3 regions of the Oxobacter pfennigii genome follow, and region 3 is predicted to be linked to each of the others. Evidence: a T-box and tRNA genes for the amino acid it is inferred to sense, from the RefSeq annotation. Region 3 holds a T-box; the other regions hold tRNA genes.
What was found. The T-box of region 3 lies ahead of tyrS (tyrosine--tRNA ligase). A T-box ahead of a tRNA ligase gene usually reads a tRNA of that ligase, here a tRNA-Tyr.
Positions count from the first base shown of each region.

Region 1: it encodes a tRNA-Tyr, which carries the amino acid that the T-box ahead of tyrS (tyrosine--tRNA ligase) is inferred to sense. The anticodon was not compared.
Region 2: it encodes a tRNA-Tyr, which carries the amino acid that the T-box ahead of tyrS (tyrosine--tRNA ligase) is inferred to sense. The anticodon was not compared.

Region 1 covers NZ_LKET01000029.1:125,903-136,604, forward strand. Annotated here, with positions in the region: gene wecB (non-hydrolyzing UDP-N-acetylglucosamine 2-epimerase) at 1-211, shown strand, start outside; gene OXPF_RS08445 (YwmB family TATA-box binding protein) at 419-1,129, shown strand; gene murA (UDP-N-acetylglucosamine 1-carboxyvinyltransferase) at 1,365-2,621, shown strand; gene spoIID (stage II sporulation protein D) at 2,698-3,753, shown strand; gene OXPF_RS08460 (M23 family metallopeptidase) at 3,918-4,754, shown strand; gene spoIIID (sporulation transcriptional regulator SpoIIID) at 4,872-5,126, shown strand; gene mreB (rod shape-determining protein) at 5,283-6,314, shown strand; gene fabZ (3-hydroxyacyl-ACP dehydratase FabZ) at 6,839-7,267, shown strand; gene yyaC (spore protease YyaC) at 7,294-7,833, opposite strand; gene OXPF_RS08485 (hypothetical protein) at 7,958-8,548, shown strand; tRNA gene OXPF_RS08490 (tRNA-Val) at 8,690-8,765, shown strand; tRNA gene OXPF_RS08495 (tRNA-Thr) at 8,773-8,848, shown strand; tRNA gene OXPF_RS08500 (tRNA-Tyr) at 8,872-8,957, shown strand; gene OXPF_RS22865 (hypothetical protein) at 9,137-9,328, shown strand; gene OXPF_RS08510 (uroporphyrinogen decarboxylase family protein) at 9,614-10,603, shown strand.
Region 2 covers NZ_LKET01000028.1:11,784-22,485, reverse strand. Annotated here, with positions in the region: gene OXPF_RS06620 (bifunctional 4-hydroxy-3-methylbut-2-enyl diphosphate reductase/30S ribosomal protein S1) at 1-1,423, shown strand, start outside; gene speD (adenosylmethionine decarboxylase) at 1,715-2,095, shown strand; partial or broken gene istB (IS21-like element helper ATPase IstB) at 2,482-2,994, opposite strand; gene OXPF_RS22390 (hypothetical protein) at 3,102-3,281, shown strand; tRNA gene OXPF_RS06600 (tRNA-Tyr) at 3,518-3,603, opposite strand; tRNA gene OXPF_RS06595 (tRNA-Thr) at 3,633-3,708, opposite strand; tRNA gene OXPF_RS06590 (tRNA-Ile) at 3,712-3,788, opposite strand; tRNA gene OXPF_RS06585 (tRNA-Phe) at 4,087-4,162, opposite strand; tRNA gene OXPF_RS06580 (tRNA-Ile) at 4,168-4,244, opposite strand; tRNA gene OXPF_RS06575 (tRNA-Glu) at 4,254-4,328, opposite strand; gene OXPF_RS06570 (GNAT family N-acetyltransferase) at 4,520-5,419, shown strand; gene OXPF_RS06565 (hypothetical protein) at 5,478-5,657, shown strand; gene OXPF_RS06560 (pyridoxal phosphate-dependent aminotransferase) at 5,767-6,957, opposite strand; gene OXPF_RS06555 (PrsW family intramembrane metalloprotease) at 7,194-7,883, shown strand; gene miaB (tRNA (N6-isopentenyl adenosine(37)-C2)-methylthiotransferase MiaB) at 8,044-9,363, shown strand; gene mutS (DNA mismatch repair protein MutS) at 9,379-10,702, shown strand, end outside.
Region 3 covers NZ_LKET01000021.1:314,110-324,811, reverse strand. Annotated here, with positions in the region: gene OXPF_RS04640 (DMT family transporter) at 1-207, opposite strand, end outside; gene OXPF_RS04635 (hypothetical protein) at 484-1,656, shown strand; T-box leader at 1,790-2,045, shown strand; gene tyrS (tyrosine--tRNA ligase) at 2,138-3,349, shown strand; gene OXPF_RS22335 (hypothetical protein) at 3,419-3,580, opposite strand; gene OXPF_RS04625 (hypothetical protein) at 3,573-4,091, opposite strand; gene OXPF_RS04620 (tetratricopeptide repeat protein) at 4,068-5,195, shown strand; gene ppaX (pyrophosphatase PpaX) at 5,278-5,937, opposite strand; gene OXPF_RS04610 (beta/alpha barrel domain-containing protein) at 6,154-6,879, opposite strand; gene OXPF_RS04605 (homocitrate synthase/isopropylmalate synthase family protein) at 6,894-7,940, opposite strand; gene OXPF_RS04600 (2Fe-2S ferredoxin) at 7,977-8,285, opposite strand; gene nifB (nitrogenase cofactor biosynthesis protein NifB) at 8,341-10,702, opposite strand, start outside.

The DNA of each region.
Region 1 (10,702 bases), on a different contig from region 3:
GGCCGGTACCTTGAAGGTCATAGGTACCGATATTGATAGAATAGTAAATGAGACTTCGTTTCTTCTTGATGATAAGGAATTATACAGCAAAATGGCCAATGCTGTAAATCCCTTTGGCGACGGAAGGGCATCTTTAAGAATAAGAAAAGGGATTTTGCATTATTTTAAATATGAGGAACAAAAACCAGAGGAATTTGCAGCGGAAATTTAAGTGAATATAAAATAAACAGCCAGGCGGCAAAAGCGGTCACTGATTTTTAAAGACCCGCTTTTTGCCGCTTCTTTTTTGTTTATGAGGGCTTGTATATTTTTTTTTATGGGTGTCAATAATTAAAAAAATGGGATGTATGAGAATAAAGTTTTTTAATCCCCCTTTTGTACGCTTTATTCTCTCCCATTTTTTTAAGGAGGAAGCCCTATGAAGAAAATCATTTTACTGTCTTTTCTTATATTTTCGTTTGTTTTCAATACATCTTCAAAACCTGAAATCAACAATGATGTGAGCTTTTTAATAAATGCCATGAATAAGACCGGCCTTCAATTTAAAGAAGGTTATATTAGCGGCAGTATTGAAAGGGACAAACTCATAAATGAAGATTTTGAAGCTGAAATACAGGAAGTTTTTAAAATTTTAAAGGCTGAAGCTGTAAATATAAAGTATTCGGCAAATGAAGTTACGGCACATGGTAAATACGGTGAAGGCAATGTTAGGGTATTTATTGAAAGATCGGATGAAACCAGGAGCAACGTAATTATGGTTGTGGATATAACACATAATGGAAATGTATTGAGTATTAATGAAGTGGGGGAAAAACTATACCAATATTTACATAGATACAGCCTTAAGCCCGATATGATATATAACTTAAGTTATTTTACAAATGGAAAACTAAATGAGAAAAAATCCCTCAAAATTATTGACAGCATTATGAAGAATATGAAGGCAAGGAAAATTGATGAAATTATAAACAATAATTTAATCAGCATATGTGGTTACACTAAGAATATATACAATTATAAAATTTTAGGCAGTGAAAAGGTTAACATAAATGTTGCCAGTCGATATAGTTCATATGATAATGGCATGTATTTTATAGCGGCAACTCCGGTAATAAACATAGAATACTAGATTTAAGAAAGGGGCTGCTGCATTATGAACACTCAATTCGCTGTGTTCAAGTTCTGAAAGTTCTAAGGCTCCCTGCCTAGAAAATACAAGAATTTTTAAACTTCACTACCGTTTAAGACAATCTAAAAATTCTAAGTATAATCTTTGGCAGCGTCGCCAAGAACTTTTAAAGAACTCTCACAATGCTCATTTACATTGTTCATAATGCAGCAGCCCCCTGAATGGAGGGCATAAATTGGCTAAACTATTAATTACAGGCGGAGAGCGGCTTCATGGAACTGTAAAAGTAAGCGGGGCAAAAAATTCAGTACTGCCAATCATTGCCGCCTCTCTTTTATGTCCTCAAGATACTATACTTGAGGATATTCCTGCTTTGGAAGATGTTTTATGTATACGCGAAGTATTGGACTCTTTAGGTGTAAATACCGAATTTACTAAAGATAAACTTGTAATAAAATCAGGCAGCCTGTCTCTGTATGAGCCTCCCTACGAGCTTGTGAGAAAAATGAGAGCATCATTTTTGGTAATAGGACCTCTTCTGGCAAGAATGGGAAAAGTGAGGATATCTCTGCCGGGAGGATGCAATATAGGCACCCGCCCGATAGACCTTCACTTGAAAGGATTAAGCGCTTTAGGTGCGGATATAACATTAGGACATGGCTATGTAGAAGCAAATGTTGACCGGTTAAAAGGGGCTAAAATATATCTGGATTTCCCATCAGTTGGTGCTACGGAAAATATTATTATGGCTTCAGCTTTGGCAGAAGGAGAAACGGTAATAGAAAATGCGGCAGAGGAGCCCGAAATTGTGGACCTGGCCAATTTTTTGAACAGTATGGGAGCCAATATCATAGGAGCCGGCACCGATACTGTAAAAATTACAGGTGTAAAAGAATTGAAAGGCACCTACCACAGCGTAATTCCCGATCGTATAGAGGCAGGCACATACATGGCAGCTGCCGCTATTACAGGTGGGGATATAGTAATAGAAAATATAATTAAAGAACATGTAAAATCTATTGTTGCAAAACTGACGGAAGCAGGAGTAAAAATAGCTGAAGAAGATAATTACAGGATAAGGGTAACAGCAGACAAAAGAATGAACCCCGTTGATATAAAAACCCTTCCTTATCCCGGATTTCCCACCGACCTTCAGGCACCAATGATGGCAGTGATGAGTAAATCCTGCGGTACCAGCATTATAACCGAAACTGTCTTTGAAAACAGATTCATGCACGTATGTGAGCTAAAGAGGATGGGTGCCAATGTTAAAATAGAAGGTAGAAGCGCTGTCATTGAAGGAGTGGAAAGATTGACGGGAGCAAAGGTTAAAGCTACTGATTTAAGGGCAGGTGCAGCACTTTTATTATGCGGCCTGGCTGCAGAGGGAAAAACAGAAATAAGCGATATTTATCATATAAGCAGAGGATATGTTGATATAAAAGATAAGCTAAATAATTTAGGAGCATGTATAGAAGAAGTCGAGGAATAATTGACCGCCCGCTATAATAATATTTTATTGTATGACTTAAAATATGGTCAGCGGTAAAATTGCAGGGTGGAATGTTATGAGAAGAATAGGATATATGATGCTTACGATAATAACAGTGATAATTGTTATTCCTATTGTTGTGCTTAAAGGAGCAGGACAAAGCCCAAAGGCAGAATCGCCTCCCCAAAAAGACGTAGTAGGTTTTATCGGGGATGCTGCCTTAGGAAGTGTGACTTTTGATGAAAAAAACGGCGGAGGCCCCAAAATAACAGTCTATATAGCTGAAAAAGATGAGATTCAGGAAATGTTTTTAGAAGAGTATATAAGGGGAGTTGTATCAGGTGAAATGCCTGCAGAATTTGAGCTGGAGGCATTAAAAGCCCAGGCAGTCGCAGCAAGAACCTATGCAATTGCCAGAATGAAGGCTTATGGCGGAAGCGGCTGTACAAAGCATCCGGAGGCTGATATATGCACTGATGCCACTCACTGTCAGGAATGGATATCAAAAGAGGACAGGATAAAGGCGTGGGAGCCTGTTAATGCTCCAAAATACTGGGATAAAATTACAAAAGCTGTGGAAGAAACAAGGGGAGCGATTCTTACCTATGATGCCATTCCTGTAATGTATCCCTTGTATTTTTCCACCAGCAGCGGTAAAACCGAAAATTCCAGAGATGTGTTTAAAGGCCAGTATCCGTACCTTGTCAGCGTAACAAGCCCTAATGAAGAAATATCTCCAAAGTTTTTAACTAAGGCTACTATCAGTAACGAAGAATTTGTAAAGAAATTTTCGGAATCTCAATATAAAATAAAACTTGATAAAAATAAATTAAGCTCTCAAGTTAAGATTATAGAAAGAACGGAAGGCGGAAGCGTAAAGACCGTAAAGGTTGGCACAAAAACTATTGAAGGCACAGAGATGAGGAAAATATTAAGCTTGAACTCGGCAAACTTTACTATTGAATTCAATAAAAACGATATTACTTTTACCGTTTTAGGAAACGGCCACGGAGTGGGTATGAGTCAGTGGGGAGCAACAGCAATGGCAGCATCCGGCAAAAACTATGAGGAAATATTGGAATATTATTATCAGGGAACAAAGGTAAATAGAATAGAAGATATATATAAATAAAATAAAAAATGCCCTATAAAGGCATTTTTTATTTTATTGAAGTATCCAATTTATATATAAAACAATTAAAATATGTAAAAAAATCTAAAAAAATTTTAAAAAAATGGAATTTTAATGTATTTTATACCTAATTATGGACAAACTACAATACAGGAGGTGGTTACATGAATATGAAAGGATTCTTAAAGTCGAAGTTCTCGAAAGAGAAGGTATCAAAATTTTTTGATAAAGAGGGATTTTATATTGTCTTATTCCTCTGTGTATGTATTGTAGCTATTACTGCTGTGTGGGTATCAAGAAACGGTGCTAAAAACAATCAGGGCGTCAACGATGTAAATGATACAACTGCCCCTATAACGGCACCCGGCAATGAAACCTCAGCACAGGAAATTGATCCCGAGCTGGAAGCAAGTTTTTCCGTAGACGATGAGAACGATTACTCGGAAGTTGAGAAAACGGACGGGATGGCAGAAGTGAATGAAGAAGATACAACTGCCGTTTCTTCAAAACCTGCAGCAGCGGAGGCTGATGTGAAGTTTGACAATCCAATGAAGGATGGTTTTACAGCAGCCAACGTCATGAGAGACTATTCAACTGAAACCCTGGTAAATTATGAAAGCCTTGGCGAGTGGAGAACCCATTCAGGTATAGATATAAAAGGAATAGAAGGTACCGAGGTTGTTGCAATCGCCGATGGAAAGGTAGTCGATATAAGAAATGATAACGAGTACACAGGCGGATTGGGATGGTTAGTTGAAGTAGAACACAGCAATGGATACAAATCAATATATGCAAACCTTGGAGAGAAAATAGAGGTTAAGAAAAACCAGACTGTTAAAAAAGGACAGTTAATAGGCTCAATAGGCAATACATCAATATTTGAAAGCAGTAGTTCTAAGGATAATCAGACTATCGGACACCTGCACTTTGAGTTATTGAAGAAGGGTGCTGCAGGTTATGAAAATGTCGATCCAAAGGAATATCTGACACTGCAGAATTAAGAGTGCACTCTGCACTCTGTTTTTTTAAAGTTGTATTTGTTAGCTCTGTATTTTTATACTAGCTGACATATTTTGTGCATATTAATTATCAAGAGAAAAATAAAGGGAGGTAGCGTTTTGAAGGATTACATTGAAGAGAGAGTACTTGAAGTAGCAAAGTACATTATCGATTCTAAAGCAACAATTCGTAAAACTGCAAGGCAATTTGGTGTATCCAAAAGCACAATACACAAAGATATCACAGAAAGACTTCCCAAGATAAATCCACAAGTCGCAAATGAGGCTAAGGAGATACTTGATTACAATAAGGCAGAAAGGCACATACGTGGCGGCAAAGCAACAAGGATGAAATATAAGACATCAAACGAGTAATCAAGAAATTTGAGAATAGCTTTCTACATCAAAATTAATATAAATTGTTATAAAAAAAAGGAATTTGTAAGTTTTTATAGAAATATTATTCGTTAACAATAACGGTATAAAAATTGACAAGTCTCTTTATAATAAATGGTGTAGGGAGTGATGTATATGGGATTTTTGGGATTTGGAACTGATATAGGGATTGACCTTGGCACTGCCAGTGTCCTTGTATATATAAAAGGAAAAGGGGTAGTTTTAAAAGAGCCCTCTGTTGTTGCAACCGACAATACAAAGCGCAAAGTTCTAGCAGTAGGTGAGGAAGCGAGGCAAATGATAGGGAGAACCCCTGGAAATATAATTGCTACCAGGCCCTTGAGAGATGGTGTGATTTCCGATTATGACGTAACAGAGAGAATGCTTAGGCATTTCATTAAAAAAGCCAGAGGAAATTCTGTAAGCTTGCTACGTCCCAGGGTAATTATATGCATACCCTGCGAGGCCACCGAAGTAGAAAAAAGGGCTGTTAAGGACGCTGCGCTTTCGGCAGGAGCCGGCAAGGTTTATTTAATAGAAGAGCCTGTTGCTGCGGCTATTGGAGCGGGCTTGGATATATCAAAGGCCAGTGGAAGCATGATAGTAGATATCGGCGGTGGAACTACCGATGTTGCGGTTCTGTCATTAGGAGGTATGGTTGTCAGGTCTTCAATAAAAATCGCTGGAGATAAATTCGATGAAGCAATAATAAGATATATCCGGAAAAAACATAATATAATGATTGGGGAAAGGACAGCTGAAGAATTGAAGATTAACATAGGTACAGCTTATCCCCGAAGTGAAGAAGTCACAATGGACATAAGGGGCAGAGACCTTGTGACCGGACTTCCCAAGAATATTACCGTAAGTTCTGAAGAGATGAGGGAAGCGCTGGAAGAGACTACTTCAGCAATAGTGGACTGCGTACATTCGGTACTGGAACATACTCCTCCCGAGCTGTCAGCAGATATCATAAATAAAGGTATTATAATGACAGGGGGAGGTTCCCTGCTTTACGGTTTGGATTTGTTAATACAATCCAGAACTCATGTTACAACAACAGTTGCTAAAGATTCAATATGCTGTGTTGCTTACGGTACCGGTGAAGCATTGGAAAATCTGGACAAATTCGCTGAAATGCTGTCACTTATTGATGACAATAAATAAAAACTGGCCAGGGCGGTGGATTCTCCCTGGCTTTGTTATTATTGAGCAAATATAAGGGGCTGTTGCATTTGAAACACTGCATTTACTGTGTTCGAGTTCCGCAAGTTCTATGGTTCTCTGCCTTGAAAATACAAGAATTTTTAAACTTCCTTCGTTCAAACAATCTAAAATTCTAAGTGATATCTTTGGCAGAGTCACCAAGAGCTTTAGAGAGAACTCTCACAATGCTCATTTACGTTGTTTCAAATGCCACAGCCTTTTATCTATATGTCGTAATAAATTTCTCTGGAATTTATTTTTGACATGAATTTTACTCATTAAAATTCATGATATAATATATTAAAAATAATGTATGTAGGTTGACAGCTAATTGCAAAGAAGCAGCGAGCGAGGTAAAGGGAAAGGGGGACACTTCTGAAGAAATGTCCCAACGTAAAGCGAGTGCGGCCGTTAAAATCAGGAAGATTTTCCGGAGAGCTCTTTACAATTAGCTACTGTAATATTATAGCAAAGGGGAGATAGTAATGCTGGATATTAATGAGATTAAGAAGATAATACCTCACAGGTATCCCTTTCTTTTGGTAGACAGGATAGAAGAAGTGGAAGAGGGAAAGAAGGCTGTAGGAATTAAAAATGTTACGGCAAATGAGCCTTTTTTTCAGGGACATTTTCCGGGAAATCCTATAATGCCAGGGGTATTAATAGTTGAGGCAATGGCTCAGGTAGGAGCAGTTGCCATTCTATCCATGGAAGAGTACAAGGGTAAGCTTGCGGTATTTGCTGGAATCGATAAAGTACGCTTCAGAAAACAGGTAGTGCCCGGTGATACATTAAGGATGGAAGTGGAACTGGTAACACTTAAAAGAGGCATCGGAAAAGCCAATGCCTATGCTACGGTAGATGGAAAAAGAGCATGTGAAGGAGAACTTATGTTTGCCATAGTTGGCCAGTAAGTTTTTGGCGGCAGAGTGCCGCCTTTTTACATTCTTGCAGCTTCTATGATGGCCGAGGATATTATCTCGGCCATTTTCATTATCAAATTAAGCCGAATGCTTCTGATGGAAAATATATCGGAAACATCAATAGAGTCTACCACACCGACAATTGAAATATCTCCAACTTTAGGAAGGGCCTTGCCTACCCCTTTTCCGGGGTGCACAGGTCCTAATTTTATCTGAATATCGCCGATACAGTCTGCCTGGCCAAGACAGGCATCTACGGCGATTATAAAAGAGTTTCTATGCTTTTCGTTAATTTCTGAAATTACTTTTTCAAGATTGACTGCGTGGGCAGGGAAATCCAAGGTTCCTATTACGGGATATGAGAAGTTCTTGTTTAATAGAAGGGTGCCAACTAAAGGCCCCAAGCAGTCGCCTATGCATTTATCAGTACCTATGCAAACTATTATGGTTTTGGTGTTAAAAAAACTGCTGATAAATTTGCCAAGAGTGCTGACTGCATCCTTATCCGTATAGCTGACCCTTATGCCGACATCATTCTGTGGATTTTTATTGTGCAATATACCCACCTCCTAGTTATATGTATATAACCTACTCAAGTCTATAATTACTTTTTTTACTCCGTTGAATAAAAATATGGGATGAAATCCATAATAGCTTTAGGAGAACATAGGAGGCGATGTAATGAAGAAAAACACAGGTTTTAATATTCTTTTGGTCATATTCATGACTGCTGTATGCATTGCATCAATACTGGAAATAGAAAGACAAGAATTCAAGCCGGTTCAAAGTACGGGATATACAATGTATGATGACAGGGAGTATTTAGGATATATATTTGATGATTACAATAAGAGCGTTAATATTGAATATGTTGATAAATATTGTATAGAGCAGGATGAGGAAGACTTAAGGAGCATTTTCTCCTTCACTTCATCAGGTGATGAATATTCCGGCGACGCTTTACGAAAATTAAGAAGCGAAAGGATTATTGAAGAGGAAGCGCAAAATGCCGAAAGTGCAAAAAGTGCGGGCAGCAGTATTATAAATGCATACAACTCATTTGTTCATGGCAATATGGAGCTGAATGATAAAGTGGATATGTTAAACCTCATGAGGAATTTGAATGAGAGCGAAATACTGAAATTAAAAAGGCTTTTTGAAACGATGGTTACAAAGAGTGAGAAAGAAAGTATTTTAGATGCTCTAAGCCTTAAATATACAGATGAAGAGTTTGCAAAACTTAAAAGCATATTAAACAAATATACAGCGTAAATAATTAATCTAGGTTATATCTATATAAGGTGATAATTTAAGCTAAATAGACTTATTCTGCTTATTTTAACGATAAAGGATTATTTTACTTGTTGAAACCAATGGGCATTTTGTTATATACTATTCATTGTCACAGCAAGTGGGAGCATAGCTCAGCTGGGAGAGCATCTGCCTTACAAGCAGAGGGTCATAGGTTCGAGCCCTATTGTTCCCACCATTTATATGCTGGCATAGCTCAACAGGCAGAGCAGCTGACTTGTAATCAGCAGGTTGTTGGTTCAATTCCGACTGCCAGCTCCATAACCTGATATTTAAAATATTACGGAGGGATTCCCGAGTGGCCAAAGGGGGCAGACTGTAAATCTGTTATCGGACGATTTCGATGGTTCGAATCCATCTCCCTCCACCAGAAAAAATCAAGCTTTTCAGCTTGGTTTTTTTCAATGAAATTTGTCCTGAGGGCAAGTGAAATGTTGCTAAAGCATATTTCATTTAATATCATTAGAATTAGGTTTTCTATTTTTACATCATATAAATATTGGTATAATTCTCTAACAATAATTTGTTTACTATGACAATCCGCTGTTTATGGTAAAGGATGTGGCTGAGTGGATTGAGTATAATGCGAGCAAAGTAAATGATATAGTATCTTTGGTAGATGATAATGAAAAGCTGATATTGATAATGGTCAGATCAGAAACCAAAAAAAGTGAAAACTGCAGCAGTAAAACAAAGAAGCAATTATATTATTGTATAATTGCTCTCATAGCATTACAATAAATATGATGATAAAATTGCGATTATTATTATTCAATAGACTAAGGATTTAATATCACTTGCGTCATAAAACCATAGCAGATGGGGAAGCATATAAGGCAAATCAATATAACATTTCTCTATTCTTCGCACATATAGACATACCAGTAGAAATGCTATGCACATCGGAAGATGGAATCGGGTTACTAATATAAAAATAATCAATTTCTTAAAAGCAGGGCTTATTTATTTGCTATTGTAATAGCAATAATTTATTAATAAGTCAATTATTATTAAGGAGGTATTTTTATGTTAACTAAGAGGCAGAATCTTTTAGAGACAATCAGGGGAGGAAATCCCGACAGATTTGTAAAACAGTACGAGGCATTTGGGATTGTAATGGGTGACCCTATTTCCCGTAATAATCCTAGTGCTAAAAGGGGCGGCCCTAATGTTGTGGATGCCTGGGGGGTTACAAGAAGCTGGCCTGCAAACGTACCCGGTGGTTTCCCGGTGCACGATTATGAACACAAGGTAGTTAAGGATATCACAAAATGGAAGGAAGTCGTTAAAGCTCCTAAGCTTGATTATCCTGAAGAAGATTGGGCTCCGATAGTAGAAGCTGCAGCTAAAATTGATCGTAATGAGCAGTTCGTAACGGTATTCCGTGCACCGGGAATCTTCGAGCAGGTGCATTACTTAACGGGAATAGACGATGCTTTAATGTACTTCTATGAAGAGCCTGAGGCTATGCATGAGCTTATCGATTACATAGTTGAATGGATGCTTAAATATGCTGAACAGATTGTTAAATATGTTCGTCCGGATTGCCTCTTCCAGCATGATGACTGGGGCAGCCACATAAATTCATTCATGTCTCCTGAAATGTTTGAGGAGTTCATTGTTCCCGGTTTCAAGAAAATATACGCATATTATAAGGCTAACGGAGTTGAGCTTATTGTTCACCATAACGATGCATATTCTGCTAACCTTGTTCCGCAAATGATTGAAATGGGTATCGATATCTGGCAGGGTGCAGTATCAACGAACAATAACCCTGAGCTTATTAAGAAATATGGCCCCAAAATTACAATAATGGGTGACATTGATAACGGTATATTGGATAAGGAAGGCGTAACACCTGAAGAAATCAGAAGGGAAACTGAAAGAGCCTGCAGAAATTGCGGAAAGTTATACTTCATACCCGCAATGACTCATGGTTTGGCATTTAGTATATTCCCTGGCGTGTATGAAGCTGTAGATGCAGAAATAGACAGAATGAGCAAGGAAATGTTCTAGAACTGATGATGGCACGAAAGTGTAGATTAACATATTAAACAGGGAAAATCGGTGTATTTTTTCTCATATTAATTAAGATGTTCTAATTTAATACTACGT
Region 2 (10,702 bases), on a different contig from region 3:
GCAGAGGCAAAAATCAGCAGAAGAAATTGCAAAGAAAAGTGATTCATTAATTGTCCTAGGCGGATACAACAGTTCCAATACCAAAAAACTGGTGGAAATATGCAAAAAATATTGTGATAAGACATACCACATTGAAACTATCAATGAAATGGATGTTGAAAAAATAAAAAATGTAAAAACATTGGGCATAACAGCAGGTGCTTCAACACCTGACTGGATAATAAAGGAGGCAATTGATAAAATGAGTGATTTAACAAACATAAATGAGGAAAATAATGAACAAAACATTATGGATGAATACGAGAAAACCTTTAAGAAAATATCTCAGGGAGATATCGTCAAAGGTAAGATAATATATGTTAATGACGATGAAGCTTCAGTAGATATCGGTTATAAGGCAGACGGCCTTATTCCAAGATCCGAACTTACCATAAGCGGCGACGTTTCACCGAGAGACATTTTAAATCCCGGAGATGAGCTTGATGTTTATATCTTAAAGGTTAATGATGGTGAGGGTAACGTACTTTTATCCAAAAAGCTTGTTGATGCTGAAAAAAGCCTAGAATATATTGAAGAGGCCCATAAAAGTAAAACAAAGCTTACTGCTCGCGTAGCCCAGATAGTAAAGGGCGGAGTAATTGCAGATGTTAAGGGAGTACAGGTTTTCATTCCTGCTTCACAACTGGATATAAGATATGTTGAGGATATGTCTCAATACTTAAAACAGGAATTTGATATCATAATCTCTGAATACAATCCTGAAAAGAGAAGGGTAATCGGTTCAAGAAAAGCTGTTTTAGGAGAGGAAATCAAAAACAAAAAGAAAGCATTGTTTGAAAACCTTGAAGCTGGTCAGGTGATATCAGGCAAAGTTATAAGAATTACTGATTTTGGTGCCTTTGTTGATTTAGGCGGCGTTGACGGCCTTATCCATATTTCAGAGCTGTCTTGGGGAAGGGTAAAACATCCATCCGAAGTGGTTAAAGAGGGAGATTCCGTTGAAGTTTATGTTCTCTCCGTTGACAAAGACAAGGAGCGCATATCCTTAAGCCTTAAAAAGACCTTGTCAGAACCCTGGGGCGATATTGACAGCAAATTTAAAATAGGGGATATTGTTACAGGCAAAGTTGTAAGAATAGCTTCCTTCGGAGCTTTCATTGAAATAGAGCCCGGCCTTGACGGTTTGGTTCATATATCAAATATAAGCGATAAGAGAATAAACAAAGTGGAAGATGCCTTAAAGGTAGGGGAGACAGTTACTGCAAAGATAATCGAAATTAATGCAGAGAACAAGAGATTGAGCCTTAGCATCAAAGATGCAGCAGAAACCGAAAATGTTGATGTAGAAGTTTTCGAAGAAGCAGCAAAAGAAGAAGTTCAAACAACCATCCAGGACGTTATTGACAGCAAAGTAAGCGAATAATTTTTAAGTTTTAAAACTAAATTGATAAAATAAGACAGTGAATTTTTCATTGTCTTATTTTGTATTCAACATTTTTATACTTTGGCATAATATATATTATTCCTGAAATATTAATAACTTTGGATAAAAAGCAGAGTAAAAATGAGAAATACCGAGTTAGAATGACTTTATTTAAGGTAAGTAAAATTTTTGATGTAATGTATTGACTTTTTCCATGTTTCTGATAGAATTAGCTTATTGAAAATTAATAAATTATTACTATAGTCTGGAAAAGGAGGCAAAGATAATACGATGAACACTTTGGGCCGTCATATTTTGGCAGAAATTTATGGATGTAATCCACAAACACTTAACGACAGGGAATTGATTGAGAGGATTATGGTAGATTCAGCTTTGGAAGCAGGTGCTGAAGTACGTGAAGTTGCGTTTCATAAATTTAGTCCACAAGGGGTAAGCGGGGTTGTCGTAATATCAGAATCACATCTTACCATTCATACTTGGCCTGAGCTAGGCTATGCTGCAGTTGACGTTTTCACCTGCGGTGACAGGATTAATCCTTGGGATGCATGCAACTACTTGACTGAGAAGTTCAACGCCAAGCATATGACAGCTACTGAAGTTAAAAGAGGCCTTTTTGACCAGCCGGTTTCAGTAAAAGCGTCAAGTCTGTAAAAGTACTTAAAGAAACACACAAAATTCATATCTTCAAATTCATAATTTTAAAAAAATAATTACATTATATATAAAAAGGCTTTGCTGATAACACAAGCCTTTTTTTAATTCCTGAGGAGGGTTAATTTCACTTATAAACTTGGCTACTTTGTACATTTATTATTCAACCTAAATTTTATAATTGGTGTACCAAGGTATTCCGAGTTCAAACTTTATTATCTGCCGAATACCAATGGATAATATTTTATTCAGGACATAAACCAAAACAGGGGAGGATAGGGTGATGTCTGTCATATCAAAGCTTAAGAAGGAGAAGCTTTTAATTGTTTTTGGCAAGTACCTTTCCATACATTCCGGAACTTAATTTTCCGAGCACCCCATTTCCATTACTGGGATTTCATGGTTGAGTGTGTTAACCTATGACTTGGGCCTGTATAAACCAGCAGATGGCTGTGATGAACCAGCCTGTCAATAATAGCGCTTGTCAGCTTTTCGTCATAGAAAATACCATTCCACTTGCTGAATTCTAAATTCGTTGTAATGATGACGCTTCTTCTCTCATAGCATTCCGATATTACTTGGAATAGTAATTGTGATCCTTCCTTTTCAAAGGGTATATAACCCCATTCATCACATATCAATAGGTCCGTTTTCTCGATTAGTTTCATGAAGCGTTTCAGCTCACCTTTTGCTTTGGATTCACTAAGTTGGTTCACCAATGATGCTGTGCGGAAGAATCTCACTCTCTTGCCGCTGCTGCAGGCTGCAACTCCTATTGCAGTTGCAAGATGCGACTTGCCGGTACCCACGAGTCCATAAAGTATTAGATTTTCTTTCTTATCAACGAAGCTTGCTGCCTTTAGCTGTTCAATATCAAGTGCAGGCGGCATTTGTATCTGGCTGAAGCTGTATTATAAACAGCTCCAACGGTAGACTTATTATAAATGAAGAAAGCCTTCCGACCTATGATTGGAAGTATCCCATCCATTTTACAATTAATATAGAAATGAAAGACAATACATATCACAAGCTTCTTTTTTATAATCACAAGGATTGGAGCATTACGAGAGGAGAGACGGAATATAAGCTGGCATTGGCCTATAACGATGGAAAAGAGGTTAAAACATGGGTATTGCCATATGAGAAGTGTCTAGAGGTAAGAAAGTGGGCGGGGGAGTACAGGTGATTATGCTTTTGCGCTATTTTTAGCGGCTCTAACAGATGATATTAATAATCTACGAAGTACTACGCATTTTGCTGTAAATTCTTATAAACTTCTTCATAGTGAAGCAGAATTATATTATATTCGTCTTATTCGTGGCAGCGAATATCATTGCTATCGGCAATATCATTCATGCTGGTGAATATCGCTCGTCGTCAGGACGAATATAATTGAAAAAAACCGCTAATAGCGGTTTTTTCTGGTGGAGGGAGATGGATTCGAACCATCGAAATCGTCCGATAACAGATTTACAGTCTGCCCCCTTTGGCCACTCGGGAATCCCTCCATAAAATATGTTTATTAAATTTAGTGGTGTGGAGCTGGCAGTCGGAATTGAACCAACAACCTGCTGATTACAAGTCAGCTGCTCTGCCTGTTGAGCTATGCCAGCAAATGGTGGGCCTTCAGGGACTCGAACCCCGGACCAACCGGTTATGAGCCGGTTGCTCTAACCAACTGAGCTAAAGGCCCTCGTTTGACGACAAAACTTATTATATATTAATTCATTTGATAAGTCAATAATGTTTTTTAAATAATCTCTCTGGAATTTAAAGGGGGTAGGGGAGTTAGATGATATTAGTTTCGCAAATGATATTACAGTGCCATTACATAGCGCGTAATTATATTCTGCTGATGCAGGATGATATTTATATTAGCCTTATTCGTCCCGGCGAATATTATCGTCATGTTCAATATCATTCGCGTCAGTGAATATCGCTCGTCCATAAGGATGAATATAATTGAAAAAACCGCTATTAGCGGTTTTTTCTGGTGGCCAGAGTCGGAATCGAACCAACGACACGTGGATTTTCAGTCCACTGCTCTACCGACTGAGCTATCTGGCCTAAAATGGTGGGCCTTCAGGGACTCGAACCCCGGACCAACCGGTTATGAGCCGGTTGCTCTAACCAACTGAGCTAAAGGCCCTTATTAAATTGGTGACCCCTAGGGGACTCGAACCCCTGTTACCGCCGTGAAAGGGCGGTGTCTTAACCGCTTGACCAAGGGGCCACATTAGTTATAATATATTATTAAAAATAACATATTACGGCTATGCAGCTCATATGAGCGACAACAAATATGATTATACAGCTATAATATGACATAGTCAACAGGTATTTTATAAATATTTTTAATAATTTGCTTATTGGCAAAAAGCCCAATTTTACTTAAGTTTCATTTTATTAAAGGCGGTATTGATTATGGTAAAGGTCGAAAAATACAATGATAATTATACCGACAGTTTTAACAGACTGTATTCAATGGCACATGGCAATACAAGAGCTAATTCTGACATATTAAGCAATAATAAATTAAAAATAAAGCTATTAAAGATATCCCAAAAAATAAAAGGATACATTCTATATAAAGATATCGATGATAGCAGCATTAAAGACAGAGTGCATATAGAAGATATATTCATTGAAAAGAATTACTGCAATAAAGCCAATTACACCTATCTTTTGGAATCCATAAACAAAGGCTTTTTGTTTAAGAAATATAAAACCGCTCAGATTTTTTTAGATAAAAGCAAGCCCTATTTTGAAATTTCAGACAAGCTTAATCTAAGTATGGATCAGGAAATTTACGATATGAAAATATTTTTGAATGGCTATAAAAGGGTACCCGTTACAGACAATGTAAGCTTTAAAACCTTTAAAAAAGGCAGGGATGAGTATACTCGAATGTGGATTCAAAATGACCTTTTTAAAGGAGCAAAGGGCCATAAAGACTTCAATATAGAGGATGTACTCCATGAACAAAAACAGATTTATTTTTTAGAAGAGGGCTGCATATTCCTTAAATATAATGATGAAATAGCAGGTTATGCACAGGTTATATACGAAAATCATCCCGACACCAAGCCTTACATAGTTAATTTCGGCATTATAACCAAATACCGAGGTTTGGGACTGTCCAAGCTCCTTTTGAATCACACTCTTAATTTCATAAAGAGAAAGGATTTCAATGAAGCCTACGTTACGGTCGATTCATCAAATAAAAAAGCTTTAAGGCTTTACAGAAAGACAGGCTTTTCAAAAATAGGCTCCTTAGGCATGTATTTATATAATTATAATAGTTCAAAGGTCAGTTTCTTTTAAAAAAAGTGATTATTTTCACCGTTATGAGGAAAAATAATCTTAAAGGAAGTGACTTTTCATGGACAGTTATGAACAAATGAATGCAATCGCACAGCAATGCTCCCATTTTTCGCCTGAGGGCAATTTGACAGGCACCACCAGCGATGAAAAGAACATTAATTGCACCATGTGCCGGCATTATAATAACGGGTTGTGTAAAATTAAAGATGAGATATTGGTAAATATGGACCAGACTTAAAGCGTAATTATAAAGGAGCCGCAAAAGCAGCTCCTAAATTTTTATTATTGCACAAACATAGGTTCCCGGGGCCAGCTAGCAATCTCTGATTGTTATAGCGTGCGGGCTCTTATTTATTAAAGGCTTCAAGGCCTTTTTCTATAACGTTCATGGCTTTCTTTAAATCTTCACAGTTTAAGCAGTAAGAGATTCTCACTTCATCTTTTCCTAAACCTTCTGTTGAGTAGAAGCCTTCTGCAGGGGCCAGCATAACAGTTTCGTTATCCACATCAAAATCCGTCAGAAGGAATTTTACGTAATCTTCGGCGTTTTCAACGGGGAGCTTTGCAACAACATAAAATGCCCCTGTTGGTTTCTGGCATATAACGCCTTTCATATTGCTTAAAGCATTATAAACCACATCTCTTCTAGCCTGATATTCTTCTAGAACCTCAGCGAAATATTCCTTTGGCGTATTTATAAGGGCTGCAGCACCAATCTGATCCAGAGCAGAAGCACAAAGCCTTGATTGACATAACTTTAAAAACAAAGGCAATAATTCTCTGTTTTTTGTTGCCATTAAACCAATCCTTGCACCGCAGGCGCTGTATCTCTTTGATATACTGTCAATCAGTATTACCCTGTCCTTAATTTCCGGCAAATGCATAAAGCTTGTATATTTAAGGCCGTCATATACAAATTCCCTATAAACTTCATCGGCTATTATAAAGAGATCATATTCTTTTGCAATTTCAGCTACTAAATATAATTCCTCTTTGGTATAAACAACTCCTGTAGGGTTTCCGGGGTTTGATAACAATATAGCTCTGGTTTTTTTAGTAATGGATTTTGTTATGATATCCTTAACGGGCAAGTGAAAGCCTGCTTCAGCTTTGGTGGGGAAAGAAACGATATTTACTCCTGCTATGGATGTAAAGCTGTTATAATTGGTGTAAAAGGGCTCGGGCATCAAAATGTCATCACCGTAGTCACACACAGCGAGGATGGCAAAGAGTAAAGCTTCGCTGCCTCCGTTTGTAACATAGACTTCATCTTCTTCAAAATGTATATCCCAGTTTGTATAATATTTTCTGAAACTATTTATTGCCTCAGGGATGCCCTGGGAGTCAACATAGCTTAAAACACCCATATCCAAATTGCTTACAGCATCGAAAAACTCCTTAGGTGTATGAATATCCGGCTGACCTATATTCAGATGATATACTTTTTTACCTTTCTTTTTGGCTGCTGCGGCAAGAGGCGCAAGCTTTCTTATTGGCGAAGACTGCATATTTATAGCTCTCTCTGAAAACTTTAACATAGTATACCTCCAGGTTATTTATCTCATTACCATATTTTATAAACATTATATTTTATGATATCATTTTATTATATTGTGTGCAATTAAAAAGGCTTTAAAACCCTTGAATATCAATGATAATTTTACTGTACTTTTCTTTTAAAAAATTATATATTAAAGGTTGACATGTTTGTATTAATTTACATAGTTAAGGTATTTAATTATGGATAAATTAATACTTAAAGGAGTGTGATTTTATGGAGTTGGCAATTGCTGTTGCACTGGCACCGACTATTGCTTTAATAATTTATATCTATCAGAAGGACAGATATGACAGGGAACCTATACATCTTCTTGCGAGGCTTTTTATTTTTGGCGCTTTGACTGTAATACCCGTATATTTTATCGAAAAGATACTGGCGGAATTGAATATATTCAGTGGATTAGCATCCGCCGCCTATACTGCTTTTATAGTTGCAGGATTGACGGAAGAATATTTCAAGAGGCTGGTAGTTATAAAAATAGCTTTCAAAGATAAAAGCTACAATGAAAAACTGGACGGAATAGTTTACTGTGTATTTTCAGCCTTGGGATTTGCTACTATTGAAAATATAATGTATGTGATATTCGGACCCAGTAATTTTATATACACAGGGGTGACAAGGGGCATATTTGCAGTACCTGCCCACATGCTCTTCGGAGTTACCATGGGCTACTACCTTTCCTTGTCAAAATATGCAGATGCAGATAACACGAGGGTTCTTAATTATAATAAATCCTTTTACGTGCCTGTGCTGCTTCACGGTATATATAATTTCATACTGATGTCGGGGTTAAATAACCTCATGTTTGTTTTCGCAGCCTTTGTTATATATCTTTGGAATGCAAATTTAAAGAAGCTGAATCAATATGTAAAGGAATCAAGAACAAACAACCCCGGCATTTAGGGTATAATCCTATTAATAACTTTTATCATTTAAATTTTTGTGCTGTTAAGGTATAATGAATCCTGCAAGGATTCAATTGGACATAAAATTTGCAGAGCAAATTTTATGGTATAATATACATTATCTTCTTTTAATTGTCATAATATGAGGAGTGTTGTAATTGAAGAAATATTTTATAGAGACCTGGGGCTGTCAGATGAATGAGGAGGATTCCGAAAAGCTCTCCGGAATGTTAAAAGCCATGGGTTATGAAGTTACCGATAATAAAAAAGAAGCTGATATAATAGTCTTTAATACATGCTGCGTAAGAGAAAATGCGGAATTGAAGGTTTACGGCAATATAGGAGCATTAAAGCAGCTTAAAAAGAAAAAGCCCGATCTTGTCATAGCCGTATGCGGATGCATGATGCAGCAGGAAAATATAGCAGAGAATATAAGAAAAAAATATCCCTTTGTAAGCCTCATATTTGGCACGCACAATCTTCATAAGTTTCCTCAGCTTGTAAATAATGCAATGCAGTCGCAAAATACCGTAATAGAGGTATTGGAAAGCAGCGATGAAATAGTAGAAGGAGTTCCAATCGTAAGGGAGAGCAGTGTTAAAGCACTTGTAACTATAATGTATGGCTGCAACAATTTCTGCACCTATTGCATTGTTCCCCATGTAAGAGGAAGGGAAAAAAGCAGAAATCCTCAGGATATAGTGGATGAAGTACGTCAACTGGCACAAGTTGGTTATAAGGAAATAACCCTTTTAGGTCAAAACGTCAATTCCTACGGCAGGGGTTTAAGCGAAGAAATTGATTTTGCCGGACTTTTAAAGCTTTTAAATAATACTGAAGGAATAGAGCGCATACGTTTTATGACTTCACATCCTAAGGATTTATCCGAAAACCTAATATATGCCATGAGGGACTTATGTAATGTATGCAAGCACATACATCTTCCTATACAATCCGGTTCTACCAGGATTTTAAACCTCATGAACAGAAAGTACACAAAGGAAAAATATCTGGATTTGGCTTTAAGGCTGAAAAAAGAAGTTCCCGGTATATCAATAACGACGGATATTATCGTAGGCTTTCCCGGTGAAACGGAAGAAGACTTTAATGAGACTCTGGATATAGTAAAGCAGGTGGAATTCGACTCAGCCTTTACATTTTTATATTCACCCCGCCCTGGAACGCCAGCCTATGATATAAAAGAGCAGGTGGATGAAAACATTAAGCATGAAAGATTCAACAAGCTTGTGGATTTATTGAACTCTATCGGTTTGAAGAAAAATAAGGCTTATGAGAATAAAATTGTAAAAGTTCTCATTGAGGGCTTAAGCAAAAACTATGAAAGCAAGCTTATGGGCAGGACGGATACCGGAAAGCTTGTAAATGTAAATACCGACGATAAAAGCCTGATTGGAAGAGTCATCAATGTTAAGATTACAGAAGCTTTAACCTGGTCCTTAAATGGAATACCTGTATAAACGGAGGATACTTTTATGCCGCAGCTTACTCCCATGATGCAGCAATATTTGGATATAAAAGAGCAATATAAAGATTGTATCCTATTTTTTAGATTAGGCGATTTTTATGAAATGTTTTTTGAAGATGCCGAAACAGCTTCAAAGGAGCTTGAATTGGTGTTGACCGGCCGGGATTGCGGCCTTAATAAAAGGGCGCCTATGTGCGGCCTTCCTTATCATGCTGCCGAATCATATGTTTCAAGGCTCATTTCAAAGGGCTATAAGGTAGCTATTTGCGAACAGGTAGAAGACCCTGCACTGGCTAAGGGCATCGTAAAAAGGGAGATTATACGTGTTGTAACTCCCGGAACCGTTACTGAAAGCAGCATGCTGGATGAAAAGAAAAACAATTATATCATGAGCATATATAAAAACAGCGATTTTTACGGAATCGCCTATTGTGATGTTTCCACTGGGGAGTTCCACGCATCGGAATTCAATTCTTCAAATACTCAAAAGATTATTGATGAAACAGCCCGTTTAACTCCTTCGGAAATCATATATAACATGGAACTGTCCGAAAACACCAAATTGCTTAAGATTTTATCCGACAGGTTCAATGCCTTATTGACCCACTATAAGGATGATAATTTTGAATATAATTCCTGCGTTAATAAAGCATCAGCCCAGTTTAAGAATTGGGGGAAAACTGACAAAATTACAACGGCAGTGTGTGCCTGCGGCGCCTTGTTAAGTTATATTGAGGAAACACAAAAGACAAGCTTAGGGCATATAAACAACCTTATAATTTACACCGTCGATGATTTTATGATGCTGGACATATCAACCAGGAGAAACTTAGAGCTTACGGAAACCATGAGAAATCAGACTAAAAAAGGCTCTCTTTTATGGGTCTTAGATAAAACAGAAACTGCCATGGGTGCCCGTATGCTTAGACGCTGGATTGAAGAACCTCTTATACAAAAAGAAAAAATACAGTACAGATTGGATGCTGTAGAGGAATTATACGGCGATATCTATGTCAGAAATTATATAATAGATAATTTAAACAGCATATATGATATTGAAAGGCTTATAGGCAAAATAGTATACGGCACTCTAAATGCCAGGGACTTATTATCATTAAAGCAGTCAATTTCTGTTTTGCCGGATATCAAAAAGGGCATAAAGGATTTAAAGACCAACATTTTAAGAGATATTTACAGTAATATAGATGAGCTAATTGATGTACATGAATTAATTGAAAAATCTATAATCGATAACCCTCCTTTGTCCGTAAAAGACGGCTTTATCATAAAGGAAGGCTATGATACTGAAGTTGATAAATTAAGAAGGGCAT
Region 3 (10,702 bases):
TGATAACAACAAAGCAGGAATATTTTTCTTAATGTTTTCCCATGATAATTTTTGTCTGGTGAAGGTAACAACGGCCAGCAAAAACAAGCTGCCGATAAAACCCCTCAATAAAGCTATTTCACTTGAAGATAATTTAATATATCTGACAAAAATCCCGATTGTACCAAATATAACCATTGATAAGATAAAATATATTTTGGATTTCATTTTAAGTCCTCACCTTCTACAATCTCATTTCCTTAAAAATACTAACTCGCTTAACCTGATGATAATTATAACATATCGTTCATTGTATTTCGTGAAGCTCAAAACAGACTTTACTTAAACCATGAAAGTCATGAAGCAACTTTCATGCTATAATATAAATATAATCTGATTAATTGAGAATAATCAAGATGAAACGACTTATTGCCACTTTTTTGCTGTTATATACTGAACAAGTCAAGCAACAGAATAATATATTACATTCCGGGGGTAAATGGCATGAACGAAAAAATTATATTTGCTAATGAAATTAAGATTGGTTTTTGTGATAATTCATCAGTTACTTATTATGAAAGCGAATATTTTAAGAAATACAATAAGAACCTTAAGGATATAAAACAAAGGAGTGCATGGAAAACAGAAGGATCAGGAGCAGCATTTATGGGTGTCTCCAACCCATATACTCGATTGGATGAAGGCAAGATTACCGGACAAATACATGGAGTTACTTTTATCGAAGATGGAGCAAAAATCATCTATTCAATATCCGTTAACGAATTTTCAGGACTTTTTATTAAGAGTTTAAATGATGCGGCTTCTGAAGAAGGCCACATAATTCATGATACAAAAATAAAATTCTTTAATATGGATTATAATAAAAATACTGATAAAATAGCAATATCGGTGGGCAGCTCCGTAACAGATACTGATATAGCGGTACTGGATGTAAAAACAGGTCATTATCACCTTGTGACAGAAGGAAACTGCAAAGATGAAAATCCTGTATGGAGTCATAGCGGCAACGTTATTTACTACGATTCAAGCGGTGCGGCAACGGACAATGAAGGGAATTTCACTGCCTGGAGTCCCAGGGGCATAAACAGGCTGGATTTAGATACTGGAGAAATTGATGAAATAGTGTACTTTGATAAATTTGATTGTTTCCTTCCTAAAGAAGATTCTATGGGCAATATGTATTTTATAAAAAGGCCTCTTGACTCTGGAAAAAGCACCGGAAGTTTTTTAGATGCTCTTCTTATCCCGTTTAAAATAATGAAAGCAATTTATAACTGGCTTGAGTTTTTTACAATGAGATATACAGGTCAGACATTTTCAAGCGGAGGCAAAAACCCTTCGAACAGCAAAACACGTAATCCGGAAGAATCATTTATAAACGGAAATCTTATCAATGTTGAAAAAACATTAAAAGAAAACAAGGATAGGGGTGAAAAAAACCCCGGTATTATCCCCAGAACATGGGAGTTAATGAAAAGAACTCCTGACGGCAGTATAAAAACCGTAAAAAAAGGAGTACTTGATTATGATATCAATAATCGGGGAGATATTATTTACTCAAATGGTAAATATATAATAAAACTTAATGATAGCGGAAAGGAAGAAGTTCTGGAAAAGGTGGAGCTGGCGGATAAAATAAAATGCTTTTCGGTTTAACCCAAAACAAATCGCGATATCAACAAAGTCCTCTCAATCTGTTGACTCCCTTAAAACTACAGTGTATAATTTTTATAATTTAATATCTGCATAACGAAGACTTGCGGCATTTTCGCATTTCGGAGTATAAGAAGTAAAAGCTGCGATAAGAATTAGTAGCAATCAGTATACCAAACAGAAAGTTACCGTATGATGAGAGGTGCATGGTTATGGATTGTGAATACATCTTTGAGCTTCGCACCGAACAAATTTATCAGTAGGCTGCGACGGTAACCCGCACCCGTTATTGTGCTAAAGTATCTCATTTTTTGTGACGTACTTGATAAGGTGAGCAATGTGAATTGTTTATGAATTTAAGGTGGTAACACGAGTGTAATCTCGTCCTTTCAAAAGAAGGGGCGGGATTTTTTATTTATTGTCCACTTTTACTTTCTTATAGACCTTGCAATATTCAAAATAATATTTCAGGGAGATGATTAATATGTTAGAATCAAACGAGCAAATGCCTATTATCCGTAAAGGGGTACACACCCTTGTAAACCAAGAAGAATTACTTGCAAAACTTAATAAATCCTGTGCACAAAACAAGCCGCTGGTTATAAAACTGGGGCTGGACCCTTCGGCACCGGATATCCACCTTGGTCATGCGGTTGTATTGCGAAAGATTAAACAAATGCAGGATTTAGGACATCATGTAGTAATTGTCATAGGTGACTTCACCGGAAAAATAGGCGATCCTACGGGAAAAACTAAAGGAAGGGCTGCCTTAACCGATGAAAAAGTAAAAGAAAATGCCAAAACCTATTGTGATCAGATCTTCAAAATACTTGATATGGAAAAAACTCAGGTGAGGTTTAATAGCCAATGGCTTTCAAAGCTCACTTTTGAAGATGTCATAAAACTTGCCTCTGTCACAACAGTTGCCAGGATGCTGGAGAGAGATGATTTTGGAAAAAGATACAATAACCAGATTCCCATAGGGATTCACGAGTTTTTTTACCCACTGATGCAGGCATATGATTCTATTGAACTTAAAGCAGATATCGAATTGGGAGGAACGGATCAAACCTTTAACATCCTCATGGGAAGGGCACTCCAAAAAAACATGGGGCAGGAACAGCAAATTGCCATTTTTATGCCCATCCTCGAAGGTCTGGATGGAGTTGAAAAGATGAGCAAAAGCCTGGGAAACTATATCGGTATTAATGAGCCTGCCGAGGTGATGTTCAAAAAGGTTATGGAGATTCCCGATGACCTTATCATTAAATATTTTGAACTAGCAACCGATGAACACCCCGAAGAAATTGATAAAATCAGGGCAGAGCTAAATAGCGGTACAAACCCCAGGGATGTCAAATACCGTCTGGCTAAAACAATAGTGTCTCTTTATCATACACAAAAGGATGCAGAAAAAGCAATTGCATATTATGATGCGGCATTCAGCAAAAAAGCCATACCTGATGATATCTCAGAGCTTTTGATGAAAGATGGAAACGAAACTATCACAGATATTATTCCGCAGCTTATGGGAATGTCCTTGGTTAAAAGTAAAAGCGAATTTATGCGGCTGGTAAATCAGGGCGGCGTTCAGCTAAACGGTGAAAAATTATCATCAAATGACATGGGCATGGGTATAAATAGTAGTGATGTTATGAGAATCGGCAAAAAACGTTTTGTAAAATTTATAAAATAATCACGACTGGTTTTTGAACGTGAAGAATACCGGACGCCTGGGCCGTCCGGTATTCTAAAATATAGATTATTATTTAATATCAGCTTTCAAAAATAAATATGTGTTTTTCAGCGCCGCCGCATGTTTATATCCCAACCCGTCAGTCTGAGAGTAGTGCTCCAGCATATCTGCAATACCTCTACGGCAGGCTGCTGCCCGCAATGGTTTAATCCTCCGCTCCACATTATCCATTTTCAATATAATAATTACTGGTTACAAAAGCCTGATCATGGGTTAATAACAATTCCATGATTTTAAGCAGCTTTTCGATATTGCGAGTCATCATTTTAAAGCAATCCACAGTAAACGGAGTGCCGTATGCCACAGCGTTATATAGAGATTCAGATAGTTGAGGATCAATTTCAAGGGAATAGCCGTCCAAAACAGCCTCGATCATTCCATTACTCTCAATATCGACAGGGATAAAGCCATCCAATACAAAAGGCTTCTCAAAGGGTACTTTGGTATACTCGGTTTTCTTCCCGGCGGAACCGGCAATTCTTTGCAGCGCCGTCCAAGCAACAGGAAATCGCTGCGCAAGTTCACCGTAAAGGTCAAAATGATTATCTTCTCTTGCAACCTTAGAAAGCTCTTCAAAATTCAATTTGTTAAAATAAGAGATTGCTTTTCCTGTAACCGCCTTAACCTGGCTGTCTGACAATGCCGATGATAATCCTGTTTGCGCATAGTTATTACTCTGCACCGTCTCATTAGTAAAGCAATAAAAACAACAGTTATTATCATAATTTTAATTGCCATAGGTGTTCCCGTCTCGGTCTATGCTTACAATAAGTACAACTTTGATAAGTTTTACAATGAAGGCAAAACCCATATTGAAAATGAAAAATATGATGAAGCTATATCAGCTTATACATCTGCTCTTAAATATCAAAAAAAATCTGTCAATGAAGTAAATGAGCAAATAGGCTTAGCTGAAAATCTAAAAAATTCAAAAGCAATATATGAAACAGGACTCAAAGAATTAAATAATAAAAAATATAAAGAGGCAATTGCCGTCTTTGAGACCATAAAGGAAGAAGATAAAAAAAGATATGCATTATCTCAGGAAAAAATAGCTGAGTGCAGGAGTTTATATATTAATGATAATATAGACAGCGCAAAATCAGAGGCAGCAAACAAGAATTATACAGAGGGAATAAGTTTTCTGAATTTGGCCCTTGAAATGGACTCCCAAAATGAGCAAGCTTTAAGCTTAAAAACAGAATATATAAATCAATATATAAATGATAACGTTATATTAGCCAGAGAAAAAGCTTCATCCAATAAATATGAAGAGGCTATTAAATATTTAGACAAAGTCCTTGAATTTGCTCCTGATGCCGAAGAACCTTTGAAGCTTAAGGATAACTACAATAAAGCCATAGCAGAAGCAAAAGAAGCAGAAAAAGCCAAGAGTACCGCAACAAAAAATAGTAACAGCAAAAACAAGGAGCAAACTTCGGCTATAAAACAAGCTCATAGTATCTCGGATATGAAGAATGAATTCCAGAAATTAGGTTTTGTGTTTCAATCAGATACAGCCGCTTTGTATGAAAAAAATGGTATCGCAATAGGCTTATTAAATAGAGGTGACTGCTGGCAGCTTGCAACAAAAACTTGGGGCTACTATGAAGAATCCATATTTGAGGATTGTATGGCAATAGTTTTAGGAAGAGATCTTGCCTGGAATAACTTAATATATATCGATTATGCTTTGAGTATGCCAGACAGCACCCATGCTTCTTCAAATGTAAAAGCTTTTGTTAACGATGACAAGCTGATTGTCTATGTTTATATTCCTAAGTGATAATCAAGCCTTATTATGTACAATAAACTCATAATGAAGAATAAGTTTTTTCAAACAGACAAGGAAGGCTTTTGCCTTCCTTTTATACCGCTTCGATGTCTGATAAGTTTTCTTTAACAATATCAATTATATCGAGGGGTTTGTCTATTAAATAATCAGGCTTATATTTCATAAGCTCATCTAATGGAGATTCAGAGTATTTAACAGCACAGGTTAAGGTACCTGCATTCTTCCCGCATTGTATATCGAAACGGGAGTCCCCTACATATATGACATCCTCAGGTGATATATTCAAAATACCAAGGGCTTTATTTAAAGGTTCAGCATCCGGCTTGTGTTTTTCGGTATCATCAAAGGTTACTATCACATCCATAAATTCATATATATTAAACAGCTTTAATGCCCTTTCGGCGGTTTTTCTCATTTTTGATGTAACTATTCCCACCTTTATGCCCATGGCCTTTAATTCTTTAATTGTATCTTCCATTCCGACATATCTTTCTATCATCTCATCGTGAAAGGCCAAATTATGCTCCCTGTATACTTTTACGATATTGTCTGCTTCATCACCGCCAAAGCGCTTTGCAGTTTCTACAAGAGGTTCTCCAAAAGATGCGATAATCTCTTTATCTCCGGGATACCAGCCTAGAATCTTTTCCAAGGTATGCTTCCAGGATGATATTACCAAGTTATTTGTATTTATAACTGTTCCGTCCAAGTCATATAAAACTGCTTTAATCATATTTAAATCCTCCGAATTATATAAACTGAAATTTATAGACCACGATTATAACTAATTCATTATAGCATAAAATCTACAGAGCAAATTTCATGTTAAATTATTTCAAATGGCTGCGCCATTAAAAATAATTATATCATAAAGTGCCCTGAAAAAATAAGGTGGGATGAATTTTCATCCCACCTTATTTTCCCTGTCAGGCAGTTTAAATTACTTCAACTAAAGTTCAGCCATCAGTTTCGTAAATCCATAGTAATCGCAGTTTCCAGCTCTTTCTCCAATGCCTCCCAGGGTACAATCTATATATTCAGCACCTGCTGCTGCAGCTGCCGCGGAATTTGCTATGGCCATACCAAAATCGTTGTGAGCATGTATTTCTATATTTACATCAAATAATTGCTTTATCTTTTTAATTTCCGGGAATATCATAGAAGGTGTGGATATTCCCAGAGTATCAGCATACCTGATCATTTCAACCCCTTTGTTTTCACATAGGCTCAATATCTCAGCTATGAATATAAAATCTGCGCGGGTGGCATCTTCCATCCCCACAGAAACCTTAAAGCCTTCACGTTTTATAAACTCTATGCATTGACTGAGCTGTGAAATCACCCATCCCCTGCTTTTTCGAAGCTTTTGGATTATATGCATATCAGACGCGGGAGCAGATATATGGATAATATCAACGCCGCAATCCATTGAATGCCGTATATCCTCTATATTCAATCTGTTCCAGGCGGAAATTTTGCTGTTGAGCCCTAGCTTCATAATTTCCTTTATACTCTGCTTTTCTTCCCCGCCCATGGCAGGTATTCCAGCCTCTATTTGATAAATGCCCATGCTGTCCAAGTGTTTGGCTATTTTAATCTTTTCTTCAGCTTCATAGGCAATTCCGGCCTTCTGCTCACCGTCTCTTAATGTCGTATCCACAATTTTATACACCATTAAAACCACCTGCCTTATACCGCGCTGTTGTATTCTTCAATTATTTTAATGACATCCAAAAGCCGTATATCACCTTTTAGAGTTATGCTTTTCTCTCTTATCTTATCAAGTACCAGACGTATTTTATCGCTGTTTATAATATCCATATCCATTTCCTGAAGCTTGATAATCAAAGCTGCAGCACCTGAGTGCTTGCCAAGGACTATCTCTCTTTTCTTGCCTACCGTTTCAGGGAGATATGGCTCATATAAGGCCGGATTTTTATAAATACCATCCACATGAATGCCCGATTCACATTTAAAAATATCGCAGCCTAAAACAGGCTTTTGCTGGTGTATAAAGCTTCCTGTAATCTTTTGAAAGATGTGGGCAGCCTGGGGCAATATTTCTGTATCTGCTTCTATGTCTTTACCGTATATGACGATTGATGACATGATTAATTCTTCAAGTGCTGCCCACCCTCCACCCATACCTTTTCCGCAGAAGGAAGAAGTGACATAGTCCACCCCTGAGCCTATGCCTTCAATGCAGACAGCGCCGGCACAGTTAAAGGTATTTACCGGACTCAAATGAATTCTCTTCCGGAAGTTTTCCCTTATATATTCAAGGTGCTGCTTTACAAGATAAGGTGCCTGTTTGTAAAGCCCTTTCATCCTTATACAATCTATACTTGCTAAGTCAACATAATCATTGTTTTCTAAAATCATTACAGCATCTTTTAAGGTATTGCACTCTACCTCCAGTGTGGTAAATCCGTTAAAATACCGACAGTAATTGCTTTTCATAAATTCTTTGATGTTTTTTATATTAATTACTACATTTTCAAAACCATATTTACGGATTATTTTTACATCGTTAATATCCTCAGCTTTATATAAAAAGTCGGTCTTATCAGGAAATATATCAAAATAACCGACAGCACTTTTATCCAGTTCCTGAAAACCTGCGCCAACTGCTTCTATCATATGAGACAGGTTTTTTAAATCTTCCTTGTTTATATTAGCCGAAGACTTCAATATCTCTAATACGGTTCTGTCGATAATTTCAGTATTTTGAGGCAAGCTTCCCACCCCCATGCTTTTATAAACTATTAAAAACTATATAACAAGCCGTTCTACGGCATTTCCGTTTTCTATATGGCTTTCTACTATTTCTTCCACATCATCCGGGGTTACATTTCCGTACCAGGTGCCTTCAGGATAAATCACAATTATTGGTCCTTTATTGCATATTCCGAAGCATCCTGTGTTTGTTACCATAACCTCACTGCTTAAATCTCTTGAATCAATCTCTTCCATAAACTTTCCTACTATATCCACAGCATCTTTTGAAAAACAGAAACCTTTTTGCTGTCCGTTTACTCTGCAGCTGGTACAGACAAAAATGTGATATTTTGGAGATACCATAATAAATTCCTCCTTATAAATTAAGTTATTATATTTCAATAATAATTTCTTTTCTTCAGCAAGCCCTCATAAGCTCTACGGCCTTTTCTATTCCCTTGTTTATGCCTTCATACATCTGAAGTATCTTTATGCCCTTTTTCCCAAGCTTTTCCGTAGGTCCATGACCGGCTCTTAGGGCTAAAACCGCATTGCAGTCTTTTAAGGTATCTATTATTACTTCCATTTTATCTTCTTTATCATCGCACTCGGTATTTCCGCTGCAGTATTTGCCTATATCCCTCTTTTCAACAAAGCTTATTCTGCCTTGAGTAAATTCATAAATATAAAATTCTTCAGCATGGCCGAAATGCTGGTCAATATTTATTCCGCTCTTTGAAGCTATTGCAAATCTATAGGATACATTGCTTAACACTTCATCATCTTTCTTATTTGATGTATCTTTATCGGTATTGCAGCCATTGCATCTGAATTCAATGGACCTGTCCTGAGACAAAGTGCCTATGGCATCTGCCCTGCATTGCTTGCAGTGATACATCTGCTTTAAATCGACCTCACACTTCTTTCTCATGTCGTTAAGCTCCACCTGACTTACAAGGGGCATATTTTCGAATTTGCTGCCGGATGCCGGAATCATCTGCATTATATTTGTAATGAAGGCACCGCATTCCTTTACTTTTTTGACTACTTCAGGTATATGAGCATCATTCACACCTTTTACCATAACTATATTTACCTTGCATACAATGCCTTTAGATGCAAGATAAGTCAGTCCCGATAATTGGTTCTGAAGAAGTATTGAAGCACCCTCCTCACCTGTTAAGGTTCTTCCGAGATAATTTATTCTATTATATAGCCTAGCTCCGATTTCAGGATCCACGGCATTGATGGTAATTGTAACGTGGGTTATGCCTAAATCAATTAAGTCCTGACAATAGAATGGGAGCATAAGCCCGTTGGTCGACAGACAGAATGTAATTGAAGGATCCTCCTTTTTAATGAGCTCGATGGACCTTCTGGTCTCTTCATAGTTTGCCAGAGCATCTCCCGGGCCGGCTATGCCTAAAACCGTCAAATTAGGCACCTTTTTCTTTACGGCCTTGAATTTTTTAAGAGCTTCTTCGGGAGATAAAACTTCACTTGTGACCCCCGGCCTGCTCTCGTTTGGGCAATCATATTTCCTGCTGCAGTAATTGCAGGTTATATTGCAATTGGGAGCTACGGGAATGTGCATTCTGGCACAATCATGAGCTGACTTATCATAGCAGGGATGGCTCATGGTTTTTTCATTAATTGACTTTTCAGCTGTTTGCTTACTATCTTCTTTATAATAATTTTCGTACATCTCTTCCCTGTATGTCCTCTCTTTTCTTGAGAGGATGCTGTTTGCTGTTTCATCTATAAGGCTCATGGTGCCTGTATACCCTGTATAGCATTTTCTCTGGCCGCCTACCCTGTCATGTATGGGAAAGCCTACCCTGATAAGTTCAATCCCCTGTTTTTCTTCTATCCTTCTGCCGTCAGAATTTCCTATCATGATATTTGCCTTCAGCTCCAGTGCATATTTTTCAATGGTTTCAAAATCCGTATCATCAAGAATTACTGGTTCTTCATGGAGCATTTTGCTTAAATCATTAAAAAGGTGATTAAAGCTTTTATTTTCTGCCCCGCTTGCAATTAAAACAGGATTTATGCCGTTCTCCGCACATAATTGTGATATCGCATAGCATTGCTCCCCATCCCCGTAAACAACAGCTCTTCCTTCCCCGTTATATTTGTGGGAATCAATCATGGCATCTAAGAGCCTGCCCCTTTCTTTCAAGTATTTTTGAGGGATGGACTTTTTGCTCAGCATGGACAAAAGCTCGATAAACTCATCAGTGTTTCTCAACCCTGTGGGAATTGTGCATTTATATAACGGAACACCGAATTTATCCTTAAGATATTGTCCGGGGGAAAGACTGTCGTCAACAGTCATGCCCATTTCAATGGTAAATGCGGCGCCTCCCATGTCCCTTATGTCCGATACTTTACATCCTCCTTTAGGAACATGATTGTATTCATTGGTAAAGGGGGCGTCCAAGGTTTCGGATACGTCGGGAAGCAATATATAATCAACTGAAAAATCCTCCAGCATCCTTTTTATTTCTCTTATGTCCCCGGGATTCAAGTTTGCCGCTATGACATTTACCCTGTTATTTGGAAGGGTTTTAACCGCGAGGTTTTCAACTATGGAACGCAAGGCGCTGTAATACCCTTCAGACTGAGTACCGCCGTAACCAGGTGTGGACACGGGAATAATCTTTATTTTTTTAAGCTCGGGCTGTTCTTCATACATCTCTGCTACAATCCTTTTTATATCCTCACCTATGGTTTCGGCAAGACATGTTGTCATGACTCCTATGACCTCGGGCTTATAT